One region of the Cedecea sp. genome, then DNA from elsewhere that is predicted to be linked to it. Evidence: predicted binding sites of a transcription regulator. Region 1 holds the regulator's gene; each other region holds the start of a gene.
What was found. Region 1 encodes CRP, which controls carbon source genes, mostly activating them, when cyclic AMP is high. Its sites were predicted from a motif close to ATGTGANNNNNNTCACAT; they were not measured.
Positions count from the first base shown of each region.

Region 2: the regulator CRP is predicted to act here: its motif matches at 1,384-1,401, upstream of aaeR (HTH-type transcriptional activator AaeR).
Region 3: the regulator CRP is predicted to act here: its motif matches at 1,791-1,808, upstream of focA (formate transporter FocA).

Region 1 covers NZ_DASYBS010000153.1:14,274-18,936, forward strand. Annotated here, with positions in the region: gene VGM55_RS24345 (YheU family protein) at 1-105, shown strand, start outside; gene VGM55_RS24350 (phosphoribulokinase) at 196-1,065, shown strand; gene VGM55_RS24355 (OsmC family protein) at 1,103-1,507, opposite strand; gene crp (cAMP-activated global transcriptional regulator CRP) at 1,821-2,453, shown strand; gene VGM55_RS24365 (YccS/YhfK family putative transporter) at 2,515-4,599, shown strand; gene argD (bifunctional acetylornithine/succinyldiaminopimelate transaminase) at 4,602-4,663, opposite strand, start outside.
Region 2 covers NZ_DASYBS010000021.1:104,747-109,409, forward strand. Annotated here, with positions in the region: gene aaeB (p-hydroxybenzoic acid efflux pump subunit AaeB) at 1-87, opposite strand, end outside; gene aaeA (p-hydroxybenzoic acid efflux pump subunit AaeA) at 98-1,030, opposite strand; gene aaeX (p-hydroxybenzoic acid efflux pump operon protein AaeX) at 1,038-1,241, opposite strand; gene aaeR (HTH-type transcriptional activator AaeR) at 1,419-2,354, shown strand; gene tldD (metalloprotease TldD) at 2,375-3,820, opposite strand; gene yhdP (AsmA2 domain-containing protein YhdP) at 3,907-4,663, opposite strand, start outside.
Region 3 covers NZ_DASYBS010000009.1:55,420-60,082, forward strand. Annotated here, with positions in the region: gene pflB (formate C-acetyltransferase) at 1-823, opposite strand, end outside; gene focA (formate transporter FocA) at 875-1,732, opposite strand; gene ycaO (30S ribosomal protein S12 methylthiotransferase accessory factor YcaO) at 2,133-3,896, opposite strand; gene VGM55_RS01155 (DUF421 domain-containing protein) at 4,033-4,663, shown strand, end outside.

The DNA of each region.
Region 1 (4,663 bases):
GTCGCCGACGTGAAGCGCCAGTTGCAAAGCGGCGAAGCCGTGCTGGTTTGGTCTGAACTCCATGAAACGGTAAATATTATGCCGCGCGGGCAGTTTCGTGGCTGACCGCTAACCGGCGGGGTGATCTATACTGGCTGAAAAGTATAACAACCAGAAACCAGACCTTTTTCCGATCCCTCATGGAGTTGTCACCTTATGTCAGCCAAACACCCGGTTATTGCGGTAACAGGTTCCAGCGGCGCCGGAACCACCACCACCAGCCTTGCCTTCCGCAAGATTTTCCAGCAGCTCAATCTGCGTGCCGCCGAGGTTGAAGGCGACAGCTTCCACCGCTATACCCGCCCGGAAATGGATATGGCCATCCGCAAGGCGCGTGATGCGGGCCGCCACATCAGCTATTTTGGGCCAGAAGCCAACGACTTCGGTTTACTGGAACAAACCTTTATCGAATACGGCCAGAGCGGCAAAGGTCAATCACGTAAATATCTGCATACCTACGATGAAGCCGTGCCGTGGAACCAGGTGCCGGGTACCTTTACGCCGTGGCAGCCGCTGCCGGAACCAACCGACGTGCTGTTTTATGAAGGCCTGCACGGCGGCGTTGTCACCCCGCAACATAACGTAGCAGACTGCGTGGATTTGCTGGTTGGCGTGGTGCCTATTGTTAACCTGGAATGGATTCAGAAGCTGGTTCGCGACACCGGCGAGCGCGGCCATTCGCGGGAAGCGGTGATGGACTCCGTCGTGCGTTCGATGGACGATTACATCAACTTCATTACGCCGCAGTTCTCACGCACCCATATTAACTTCCAGCGCGTCCCGACGGTGGATACCTCTAACCCGTTTGCCGCACGTGCCATTCCGTCGCTGGACGAAAGCTTCGTGGTTATCCATTTCCGCGGGCTGGACGATATCGACTTCCCTTATCTGCTGGCGATGCTGCAAGGATCGTTTATCTCCCACATCAACACTCTGGTGGTGCCTGGCGGGAAAATGGGGCTGGCGATGGAGCTGATTATGGGGCCGCTGGTGCAGCGACTGGCGGAAGGCAGGAAGATTGCCTGATTCGGCAGAGGCGGCGTGAATGCCGCCTTTTTGATCTTTATGCTTCGATCACTTCATAGCTGTGGGTAATGTTTGCCGCTTTCCCAAGCATCAGCGCTACCGAACAATACTTTTCAGCAGAAAGATCGACCGCGCGCGATACGGCGCTATCCTTCAGCTCTTTTCCGGTAACCACAAAGTGCAGATTAATATGGGTGAACAGGCGCGGCGCTTCTTCACGGCGCTCAGAGGTCAGCTTGACTTCACAATCCATCACGTCGTGGCGACCTTTTTGCAAAATCGACACCACGTCAATGGCGCTACAGCCGCCCGCCGCCATCAGCAGCATTTCCATTGGGCTTGGCGCTTTATCACCAGAATTACCGTCCATCAAGATCTGGTGGCCAGAAGCGGACTCCCCGAGGAAGGTCATGCCTTCCACCCATTTAACACGTGCCTGCATTTTGCCTACTCCTGTTGAGAAAATATTCTTTCAGATTACGCGTCTACGTCAAAACTGGCAACGTAAGGCGATCCAAGTCATGCTGAAACGAGACAAGACAAGACACTTACCAAAAGCTATGCTAAAACAATTCGGATGCTGCTGCGATACAGAGACGTTTATGCCGCAAGCAGAGGAAACGACTAATTACAGGCCGCAGGATTGACCTGCCCGCCAGTTCCCAGGGTATGGGAAAATTTCACGATTGCAACGCCAGACAAGAGGTTCCGAGTCTTGTCTTTGGTAGCCAGTTTATAACAGAGGATAACCGCGCATGGTGCTTGGCAAACCGCAAACAGACCCGACTCTCGAATGGTTCTTGTCTCATTGCCACATTCATAAGTATCCGTCGAAGAGCACGCTGATTCACCAGGGTGAAAAGGCGGAGACGCTGTATTACATCGTCAAAGGCTCCGTAGCTGTTCTGATTAAAGATGAAGAAGGCAAGGAGATGATCCTTTCTTATCTGAATCAGGGTGATTTCATTGGTGAATTAGGCTTGTTCGAAGAAGGTCAGGAGCGTAGCGCCTGGGTTCGTGCCAAGACAGCCTGTGAAGTAGCTGAAATTTCCTATAAAAAATTCCGTCAGCTGATTCAGGTCAACCCGGACATCCTGATGCGTCTGTCTTCCCAGATGGCACGCCGCCTGCAGGTTACCTCCGAGAAAGTCGGCAACCTCGCCTTCCTGGACGTGACCGGCCGCATCGCACAGACGCTGCTGAACCTGGCTAAACAGCCGGACGCCATGACCCACCCGGACGGGATGCAGATTAAAATCACCCGCCAGGAAATCGGTCAGATCGTGGGCTGCTCCCGCGAAACCGTTGGCCGTATTCTGAAAATGCTGGAAGACCAGAATCTCATTTCCGCACACGGTAAAACGATTGTCGTTTACGGCACGCGTTAATTAGCCCCATAAAGGCGTGTCGCTTCGGTAACACGCCTTTTTTGTCTCTACAATTCAGGCTATGTGGAAGAGATTAATTTATCACCCGGAAGTTAACTACGCGCTGCGGCAAACGCTGGTGCTGTGTCTACCCGTGGCTATCGGCCTGGTCCTCGACAGCCTGCAAAATGGCCTGCTTTTCTCGTTAGTGCCTGCCTGCTGCAACATTGCCGGGCTGGACACGCCGCATAAACGCTTCTTCAAACGTTTGATCATTGGCGGCGGCCTGTTCGCCGTCAGCAGCCTAATCATGCAGCTTCTGCTGCTTTATACCCACGTCCCGCTGCCTGCGATATTAATCGTTATGGCCCTGCTGCTCGGCGTCACGGCGGAAATAAGCTCACTGCATGCTCGCCTGCTGCCCGCGTCGCTGATTGCCGCAATCTTCACGCTCAGCATGGCTGGTAACATGCCTATCTGGAAACCGATGGTGCTCTATATCTCCGGCACCATCTGGTACGGCGCGTTCAACTGGTTCTGGTTCAGACTATGGCGTGAACAGCCGCTCAGAGAGTCGCTAAGCCTGCTGTACCGTCAGCTTGCGGACTACTGTGAGGCAAAATACAGCCTGCTGACCCAGCACACCGATCCGGAAAAAGCGCTGCCTCCCTTACTTGCCCGCCAGCAAAAAGCCGTCGACCTGATAACCATCTGCTACCAGCAGCTGCATATGCTGTCGGCTAACCAGCAAAACGGCTACAAGCGCCTGCTGCGCGCTTTCCAGGTCGCACTGGATTTGCAGGAACACATTTCGGTGAGCCTGCATCAGCCAGAAGAGGTTCAGAAGCTGGTCGAGCAAAGTCATGCGGAAGCCGTGATCCGCTGGAATGCCCAAACCATCGCCGCGCGCCTGCGGGTGCTGGCAGACGATATTCTCTATCACCGCTACCCGACGCGCTTTACCATGGACAAACAGATCGACGCCCTGGAAAAGATCGCCCGTCAGAACCCGGATAATCCGGTTGGTCAATTTTGTCACTACCATTTCAGCCGCATAGCCCGGGTGCTGAAAACCCAGCGTCCGCTGTACGTGAGGGATTTAATGGAAGACAGGGAACGCCGACTGCCTTTCTTCCCGGCGCTGAAAAACTACCTTTCTTTCAAATCATCGGCGCTGCGCAGCTCCGCACGCCTGGGCGTAATGCTGACGATTGCCAGCCTGCTTGGGTCTTTCTTACATCTGCCTAAACCGTACTGGATCCTGATGACGGTGATGTTCGTGACTCAAAACGGCTATGGCGCAACGCGGGTACGTATTGTGCACAGGGCGGCAGGCACCATGGCTGGGCTGTGTATCGCCGGTATTACCCTGCACTTCCACGTTCCGGACAGCTACACCCTACTGGCGATGCTGATGATTACCCTGGTGAGCTATCTGTTCATTCGCAAAAGCTACGGCTGGGCCACCATCGGCTTTACCGTTACGGCGGTATATACCCTGCAGCTCATTACCCTAAGCGCCGAAAGCTACATCATTCCGCGGCTTATCGACACGCTGCTCGGCTGCCTGATAGCCTTTGGCGGCATGATCTGGCTTTGGCCACAGTGGCAAACTGGCCTACTGCGTCAGAACGCCCACGACGCGCTCGAGGCCGATCAGGACGCCATTCGCCTGATACTGAGCAACGATCCGGAACCCACGCCGCTGGCCTGGCAACGCATGCGGGTCAACCAGGCACATAATGCGCTGTTTAACTCGCTCAACCAAGCGATGCAAGAGCCTGGGTTTAACTCTCATTATCTGGCAGACATGAAGCTCTGGGTGACCCACAGCCAGTTCATCGTCGAGCACATCAACGCCATGACCACTCTGGCACGTGAGCACAACATGCTCACGCCGGACCTGGCACAAAAGTATCTGCAGTCTTGTGAAATTGGCTTACAGCGCTGCCAGCAAAGGCTGGAGTACGACGGGCCTGGCGGGTCGAACGACGCCAATATTCTGGATTCAGACACGCTGCCCACGGGGCCGTTAAGCACCATGGAGCAGCATTTACAGCGGATTATTGGCCACCTGAACACCATGCATACCATCTCCTCGGTAGCCTGGCGCCAGCGGCCTCATCATGGGATCTGGCTGAGCCGCCGCCTGCGGCGCTCGGGTTAGTTTTAACCCGCCACCACGTGGGCAACCGCTTTGGCGAAGCGCTGCATTCCTTCCACGATATCCG
Region 2 (4,663 bases), on a different contig from region 1:
GAAGTGAAAACCGACAAAAACCGCCAGCACAATGGCGAAGGCAAGCTTTATCGCAAAACGAACGTGTAGCCTGGAGATGTTATACATAGCGGCCCGCTCAACCGAACTCGCGCAGGCGATGCATCAGCTTGATAAACGCCGAGTCATTTTCCGCTTTACGGTCTTTTTCACCGGTGACTACAACGGTCGCGGTAGTCCCGGCAGGATACAAATTCCCCATCTGTTCATCGAGGCGAATTCTAACCGGCACGCGCTGAGCAAGACGAACCCACTCGAGGTTAGAATCAACCGTCGCCATGCCTTTTGCATCGCTGGTACTGCTGGCGTTAGTCACCCCGGCAGAAATGCTGTCAACGCTGCCGCGCAGCACGCGGTTGCTGCCAAGCGGAGTAATCTGCACGCGATAGCCCGGGCGAATCCCCTCAAGCTTGGTCTCTTCCATGTAGGCAAGGATGTAGAATGAATTCTGTTTCACCAGCGCCACGGACGTCGCGCCACGATTAATAAACTCGCCGATATGCACGTTAAGGTTAGTCACCCAGCCGTCAGCCGGGGCACGAATAACCGTGCGCTGCAGATCGAGTTTGGCCAGGTCACGCGTCGCCTGCGCTTTATCCAGCTGGTGCAACACGGTTTGCAGCAGGTTGTTCGACTGGTCAATCTCTTCGCGCGACATCGCCTGAATACCAAGCGTATTACGCCTGCCGGCTTCACGGCGTTTCTCTGATGCCAGCGCCTGATAATAGGCCACATCGGCTTCGGCCTGTTCGAGCGCTTTTTGGTAGCGCGGCTGGTCGATGGTAAATAGCACCTGGTCTTTTTTCACCAGCTGGTTGTCATGAACGTCAACGGTGGTGATAAGCCCGGAAACATCCGGGGCTATCGCCACGACGTCAGCGGTAAAACGCGCGTCACGCGTCCACGGAGATTCCGTATAAAACACCCATGCACGGAAGATAGCGATGAAGGCCAGTAGCACCAGCAAAAGCGTGATAGCGGTACGGGTAATGTTTCTTGTTAGTATTTTCACATCAACCTCAAACGAACAAACGCGAAATCAGATAAAAAAGGCAGCAATAGAGCGCTGTATTGAATAATGCAGGGTGCCAGACAAAATCATAGATGCCGGTTGGGGTCAGCAGCCGACGCGCCAGCCAGAACGCAGCGAGCGACAGAATTAACTCGAAGAATATCGGCGGAAAGGAAAGACCGAATATCACGATTACCGGAAATAGACTCATTTTAACCTTGATAAGATAATGCAGGCGATACATAACTCGACGACAAACCGCGACGGAGAGGCCAGAAAAGGCGGGCGAGCGTGCGGTATGAATTATGTTAATAATAATATATTAACGTAACTGTTACCCTGTTATCTATAATATGTGATCTAAATCACTTTTCACTCAGAGTGAACAATGGAACGACTTAAACGTATGTCGGTGTTTGCCAAAGTGGTCGAACTGGGCTCCTACACCGCCGCCGCAAGGCAGCTACAAATGAGCGTCTCTTCCATCAGCCAGATCGTGTCGAAGCTGGAAGATGAGCTCCAGGTAAAACTGCTGAACCGCAGCACCCGCAGCATCGGGCTAACCGAAGCGGGCAAAATTTATTATCAGGGCTGCCGCAAAATGCTTCACGAAGCGCAGGAAGTCCACGAGCAGCTCTATGCCTTTAACAACACGCCGATAGGGACGCTGCGCATCGGTAGCTCTTCAACTATGGCACAGAATGTCCTCGCCGATATGACGACCGAGATGCTGAAAGAGTACCCGGGCCTGACCGTAAATCTGGTTACCGGTATTCCCTTTCCCGACCTGATTGCCGACGGCCTGGACCTGGTGATTCGCGTAGGTGCTCTGCAGGATTCCAGCCTGTTTTCACGCAAGCTGGGCTCGATGCCGATGGTGGTCTGCGCCGCGAAAAACTATCTTCAGATTCACGGTACGCCGGAGAAACCTGCCGATCTGGCTAACCATTCCTGGCTTGAATACAGCGTACGCCCGCACAATGAGTTTGAGCTCATCGCACCGGAAGGGATTTCGACCAAGGTGATCCCGCATGGTCGCTTTGTCACCAACGATCCGATGACGTTAAGCCGCTGGCTTAAGGCCGGTGCCGGAGTAGGGTTTGCGCCGCTGATGTGGGTGATCGACGAGATCAACAGCGGGGAGCTGGAGATCCTGTTCCCTCGCTATCAGTCCGACCCACGCCCGGTTTACGCACTGTATACCGAGAAAGACAAACTGCCGCTGAAGGTGGAGGTGTGCATTAACTATCTGACGGATTATTTCGTGCGGGTGACGCAGCTTTTTCAGGGCGTGCGGGCGAGAAATGAAAACAGCCGGGGTTAGAGCCCGGCTACCAGATGAACTTAAGCGGTACCGCCCACGGTCAGGTTATCGACCTTCAGGGTTGGCTGGCCGACGCCAACCGGCAGGCTCTGCCCTTCTTTACCGCAGACGCCAACGCCGTTATCCAGCGCCAGGTCGTTACCAACCATGGAGATCTGCTGCATGGTTTCAATACCGGAACCAATCAGCGTCGCCCCTTTCACCGCCTTCGTGACCTTCCCTTTTTCAATCAGGTAAGCTTCCGAAGTGGAGAACACAAACTTGCCGGAGGTGATATCGACCTGGCCGCCGCCGAAGTTTGGTGCGAAGATACCGTAGTCCACAGACTCGATAATCTCCTGCGGCGTGGATTTGCCCGCCAGCATGTAGGTGTTGGTCATGCGCGGCATCGGCAGGTGCGCGTAGGATTCACGGCGACCGTTACCGGTCGGCGCAACGCCCATCAGACGCGCGTTCAGCTTGTCCTGCATGTAGCCTTTAAGGATACCGTTTTCGATCAGCACGTTGTACTGCCCCGGCACGCCTTCGTCATCAATGGAAACGGAACCACGGCGATTAGGCATCGTGCCGTCATCCACCACGGTACACAGTTCTGAAGCCACCAGTTGGCCCATCTGGCCGCTAAAGACCGAAGTGCCACGGCGGTTAAAGTCGCCTTCCAGGCCGTGACCGACCGCTTCGTGCAGCAGGACGCCAGGCCAGCCTGCGCCCAGCACCACCGGCAGCATGCCGGCAGGAGCCGCAACGGCCGACAGGTTAACCATTGCCATACGCACAGCTTCTTTCGCCCAGGCATCAGCGCGAACTTCACCGTTCACGCTTTCCAGGAAATACTCATAGCCAAAACGACCGCCGCCTCCGCTGGCGCCGCGCTCGCGCTTGCCGTCTTCTTCAACCTGAACGCTAACAGACAGGCGAACCAGAGGGCGAACATCCGCCGCCAGCGTTCCGTCCGTAGCCGCCACCAGAATCAGCTCGTAAACGCCCGTCAGGCTGGCGCTCACTTCCTGAACGCGAGCATCCGCTGCGCGCGCGACGCTGTCCACGCGTCTCAGGATGTCGAGCTTCTCTTCACGCGTCATGCTGAGCAGCGGATCGGCGCTGGTATAAAGCGTGCTGTGCGGAACGTTGCCCAGCGTGCGGGCACGCCCATCGCCCTGTTCACGTACAATACTGCGAGCGGCATGAGCGCTTTGCTCCAGCGCCAGCAAGGTAATTTGATCCGCATAGGCAAACCCGGTTTTCTCACCGCTCACCGCACGAACGCCAACGCCCTGATCGATATTCCATGAACCGTCTTTAATGATGCGGTCTTCCATCACCCAGGATTCATGATAGCTGGACTGGAAATAGAGATCGCCGTAGTCGAGGCGGCGCTCGGACAGCTGGCCGAGGATGGAAAACAGATCTTGATGGGTTAAGCCATTCGCAGACAGCAACTGCTCACTTACCAGGTTCAGACTCATCGTTTCGCTACTCTTATTGCTTATCGCCCATTGGGCGAGGAATGGTTTATTAATGGAGCTTGCGGCAATTCACCGCTAACGTCAAATCAGTGAGCTTCACTGGTACGTGGCTGGCGCAGCACTTCATTAATTTGCGGTTTGTCGACCGGGCCGGTGATGCTGTAGCGCAGGACGGAAATTTTACTCCACAGCGGGCCAAGCACTTTACTGGCCGCAAACACGGCGGCACCGACTATAGGGTTAACGGCAAAGGCGGCGGCAACCCCGACGGTGGCGGAGATTTCAGGCGCAACCACTGCTTCCATGTTCAGCTCACGGCGGACTAAGTCCACCGAACCTTTCATCGCAATATCCGCCTCCAGCCCATCGACCAGCGTGTCGTCGGTATGCAACACACCGTCTTTTATCCACGCGGTACTGCGAATCGAGTCGTAATAGAAGCCGCTGCCGAAGGTGTCGCTAAAATCGAAACGCAGCTTACGCAGTAGGGCGTCAAAACTCACCAGCCGCAGGAGTTGCCCCGCATGACCGGTGCTAACGTCGGTAATCTGCCCTTTGCCGAATTTGGTGTGCAGGATACCGTTTAGTGAAGCCTCATCAGGCTTCCACGGCTCCGCTCGCCAGTGCAGGTCGTAATCAACGTCGAAAGAAGAGCCCTGCAGTGGGGTTTTCACGCCAAAGAAGTTGGCTGCAGCGTCCAGCTTGTCACCCTTCAGCTTGCCCTTAAGCGAGGTGCGCTCGGTGCCCGGCTTGTTCACCCACTCACCGTCTGCGGTGAGTCGGGCAAAGCCGGTATCCACCAGCCCGTTAGCCAATTGCAGCGTATCGCCATTAATCGTCACA
Region 3 (4,663 bases), on a different contig from region 1:
TTGCCGCGCCGTTCTGAGATTTAACCGCAGCCAGGTAGCCGAAGTAAGTCCACTGAATAGCTTCCTGTGCGTTGGTAGCAGGGCCAGAGATATCGCAGCCATATTTAGCCGCCATTTCTTTGATTTGACCCAGCGCACGGTGCTGCTCGGAGATCTCTTCACGCAGACGGATAGTCGCTTCCAGGTCTTCACCGTTTTCCAGTTTGGTCTGCAGTGAGTTGAACTGAGCGAATTTGTCTTTCATCAGATAGTCGATACCGTACAGCGCAACGCGACGGTAGTCACCGATGATACGGCCACGGCCATAGGCATCTGGCAGACCGGTGATAACACCGGACTTACGGCAGTTCAGGATGTCTTTGGTGTAAACGTCAAACACGCCCTGGTTGTGAGTCTTACGGTATTCGGTGAAGATTTTTTTCAGCATTGGGTCGAGTTCACGACCGTATACTTTGCAAGAACCTTCAACCATTTTGATGCCACCGAACGGAATAATGGCACGTTTCAGAGGTGCATCGGTTTGCAGACCCACGATAGTTTCGAGGGACTTGTTGATGTAGCCCGCATCATGAGAAGTGATGGTTGAAGCCAGGTCGGTATCGAAGTCAACAGGCGCGTGAGTGCGGTTTTCCTGTTTAACGCCTTCCATCACGTTGTCCCACAGTTTGGTAGTTGCGTCGGTAGCACCTGCCAGGAAGGACTCGTCACCCTCATACGGGGTGTAGTTTTTCTGAATAAAGTCACGTACGTTGACTTCATTCTGCCAGTCGCCTTTAGCAAAACCTTCCCAGGCTGTGGCTAACTTTTCATTAAGCTCGGACATGTAACACCTACCTTCTAATGTGGAGTTCTTAAACCTACGTGTTGGCTAAACTTAGTGTTTATCGCCACCGCGCAGATAAATTACCCAGTATGTCAACCCAACCAGTAAACCTCCGCCGATGATGTTTCCGATAGTTACCGGAATCAGGTTATCGGTGATGAAGTTCAGCACGGTCAGATGCGAGAAACTTTCCGGAGAAGACCCTACGGCGGTCCAGAATTCCGGGCTGGCAAAATCACGAACCACGATGGCCATCGGGATCATGAACATGTTTGCGATGCTGTGCTCAAAGCCGCTGGCAACAAACATGGCAACCGGAAGGATCATAGCAAACATTTTGTCCATCAGGCTGCGGCCGGAGTAGCTCATCCAGACGGCGAGGCACACCATCAGGTTCGCCAGAATGCCGAGGCAGACGGCCTCAACAAACGTATGATGCATTTTATGGTCGGCGGTCTGCAGGACGTTCAGGCCCCAGGCACCGTTGGCTGTCATATACATGCCGGACAGCCAGATAAGAAGTACAAAGAGCAGGGCACCCACCAGGTTACCAATGTAGACATTAGCCCAGTTACGCAGTAACTGGCACCAGGTGATACGGCCGCTTGCTTTGGCTACGACTATCAACACGGTGGAGGTAAAGAGGTCTGCACCGCAGATAACGCAAAGAATTAAACCCAGTGAGAAGCAGGTGCCGCCAATCAGTTTGGCAATCCCGAAGGGGAGAGTGGATGTGCCCGTTGTGGCGGTGATGTAGAACACGAAGGCAATCGAAATGAAGACGCCTGCGGTAATCGCTAAGTAAAAGGTCGTTAGCGGTTGCTTGGTCGCTTTATAGACGCCAGCGTCTTCGGCAATTTTTGCCATCGCTGGTGGGAGTACTAGATCAAAAGGGTTGTCAGCTTTCACACTAACTCTCTCTTATTTAATTCGGCGAGGAGATACTAACAAAGCATTATAGAGTAAAAATTGATGTGGATCATATCTCGCCAAGCTAATAGGCACTGAAAAAGCAGGTCTTTATCTTTTTTTCAGCATAACTGATTGATTATCAATGAAAAAATAAATTTTAATATTTATAAGTAAAATTGAATTTAGCCCGTTCCTCGCACAAAAATGGTTAATTACAATGGGGTATTTTTATATTTTGATAACATTATTTCCGCTATCGATAAATAACTATTTACCCTAAGTTAACCAAAAGATTACATAGTAAAATATTATTGTTGCAATAATAAAATGGGGCGCAAAAGCGCCCCACAATATAGCTTAGGCCCGGTGCAGTGCGCACCTGTAAGTTGTCAGTAAATTACTTTACCTGCCAATATTTGGCTTTGGCACGCTGTAATTTTTCGTAAGCCTGCAACAAAGCCTGATGCGCCGGGAAGGCTTTCAGCTCTTTATCTACGGGCTGCAGACCATAAAACGCGGCTTCTCCGCTCATTGCTGCGCTGGCCGCATCCACCGCGTCCGCGCCATACATACGTACAAAAGCATTCAGGTATTGCAGCGGTTGGCGCTCTTCTTCCTGTGACAGTAGCAGTAGGGTTTGCAGGCAACGGTAGTAGTTGGCGCGTTCCGGGCTAAAGATTGAAGCGTTAAACTCCATGGTCCATTCGGTCCAGATAAGCGCTTGCTCCAGGTCACCACCGGCAAGCGCCAGCATGGCTTTCAGTTCACCAATGCGCAGCGTATACCAGCCGTTGTCTTTGCCGGTTGCCAGGCCCAGCAGCTCACGTACGCGGGTGAAATCGTCGTGCCCTTCGTCGTCAAGTTGAGAAATCAGGTCAAGGTAGTCCTGCTGTTCCCATTCGCTGTCCGGCAGCGCCAGGATAGTTTCACGCAGATGGCTACCCATGCTGTTGTTGGCCAGCAGCAGGTCGTCAGCAGGGTAAATGTCAGACATGCCAGGCACGATAATACGGCAGGCGTAAACATCCAGATGCTCGTAGTCGGCGATATACACTTCTTTATCTTCAGACTGGAAGATAGCCATTAATGTCGCGAACTCTTCTTCTGTTGTACCGGCGAAGCTCCAGTCGGCAAACGGGTAATCCGCATCTTGCTTGAACATATCCCAGGAGATCAGGCCGCTGGAATCGATGAAGTGAGTTTCCAGGTTAGCGTGTTCAGCCACCTCTTCGTCATCGAAGGTTGGCGGGGTAAATACGTCCAGATCTTTCAGGCCACGTCCCTGCAGCAGTTCGGTAACGGTACGCTCCAGCGCCACGCCAAAATCAGGGTGTGCGCCAAACGACGCAAAACAGGTCCCGTTTGCCGGGTTAAACAGCACCACGCAGATAACCGGATATTTGCCGCCCAGGGAGCCGTCATAAGCGAAAATTGGGAAACCTTCTGCTTCAAGCGTTTTAATGGACTCCACCACGCCAGGATAACGTGCCAGCACCTCTTGCGGGATCTCAGGCAGGCTAATGCTTTCGGCGATAATGCGGTTTTTGATGTGACGCTCAAAGACTTCTGAAAGCCCCTGAACGCGGGCTTCGTTAGCGGTATTACCTGCAGACATGCCGTTGGAAACATACAGGTTACCGACGATGTTCATTGGAATATAAACGGTCTGCAGATCTGACTGGCGGGTAAACGGCAGGGCGCAAATACCACGCTCTTCGTTTCCGGACTGGAGGTCGATCAGCATGCCTGCGCTTAATTCATTTTCTGGATCGTAGAACGCGCGCAGACGGTCGTCGAGGATACCTTCTGGCAGTTGTTCATCTTCCGGCAGAGAGAACCACTTCTCATTTGGGTAATGAACAAACGGGCCATTAGCGATGGTATCACCCAGCCAAAAGTCAGCGAAGAAATAGTTAGTCGACAGACGTTCAAAATATTCACCCAGCGCGGATGCCAGCGCGGCTTTTTTGGTTGCGCCTTTGCCGTTGGTGAAGCACAGAGCGCTGTCTTTGTCGCGAATATGCACTGACCAAACGTTCGGTACCGGGTTAAGCCAGGAGGCTTCTTCGATATTGAAACCGAGGTCGGTCAGCTTTTTCTGGAAGCGAGCGATGGAGTCTTCCAGGGCGGCATCTTTGCCAGGGATAAATGTCTGAGTCATGGGGTTCACTTTAGTGGTACGCAAAACGCGCAATGATACGGGTTTTACCGGGAGGACGCCATTATCCACCCGGCGCAGGCGACGCTAGCATAACAGGCTATGCTTAATTACAGTAACTCCCTGTTATGGTGGAAAAATGAAGGCTTTTGACCTGCAGCGTATGGCGTTTGATGAAGTCCCCCCCGATTTTTTGTGGGAGGTTGTCCTCCGTAGCCTTTTTACCTTTGTGCTTGTCTTTCTGTTTCTGAAGGTGACCGGCCGGCGGGGTGTGCGACAAATGTCGCTCTTTGAAGTGCTGATTATTCTGACGTTGGGCTCTGCCGCGGGGGACGTTGCTTTCTATCACAATGTGCCGATGTTGCCCGTGTTGGTGGTCTTTCTGACCTTGGCTGGCCTGTATCGTCTGGTGATGTGGCTGATGGCACATAGCGAAAGGCTGGAAAACCTGCTTGAGGGTAAGCCCACGATCATTATTGAGGGCGGGGAGTTCGCGTGGGAGAAGATGCGGGCGCAAAACATCACCGAGTTTGAATTCTTTATGGAGCTCAGAGTGCACGGCGTCGAGCACCTTGGGCAGGTCAGGCTAGCGATACTTGAAACCAACGGTGAGATTAGTCTTTATTATTACCCCGACGAAGAGGTAAGACCCGGGCTGCCTATTTTACCGGGCGGCTGCGTTGAGCATTTCACCACCGCGCCGCGAAAGGGGGAGTATGCTTGCATACGCTGCAGCGAAGTGGTGACACTGAACGCCGGCGACCGACATC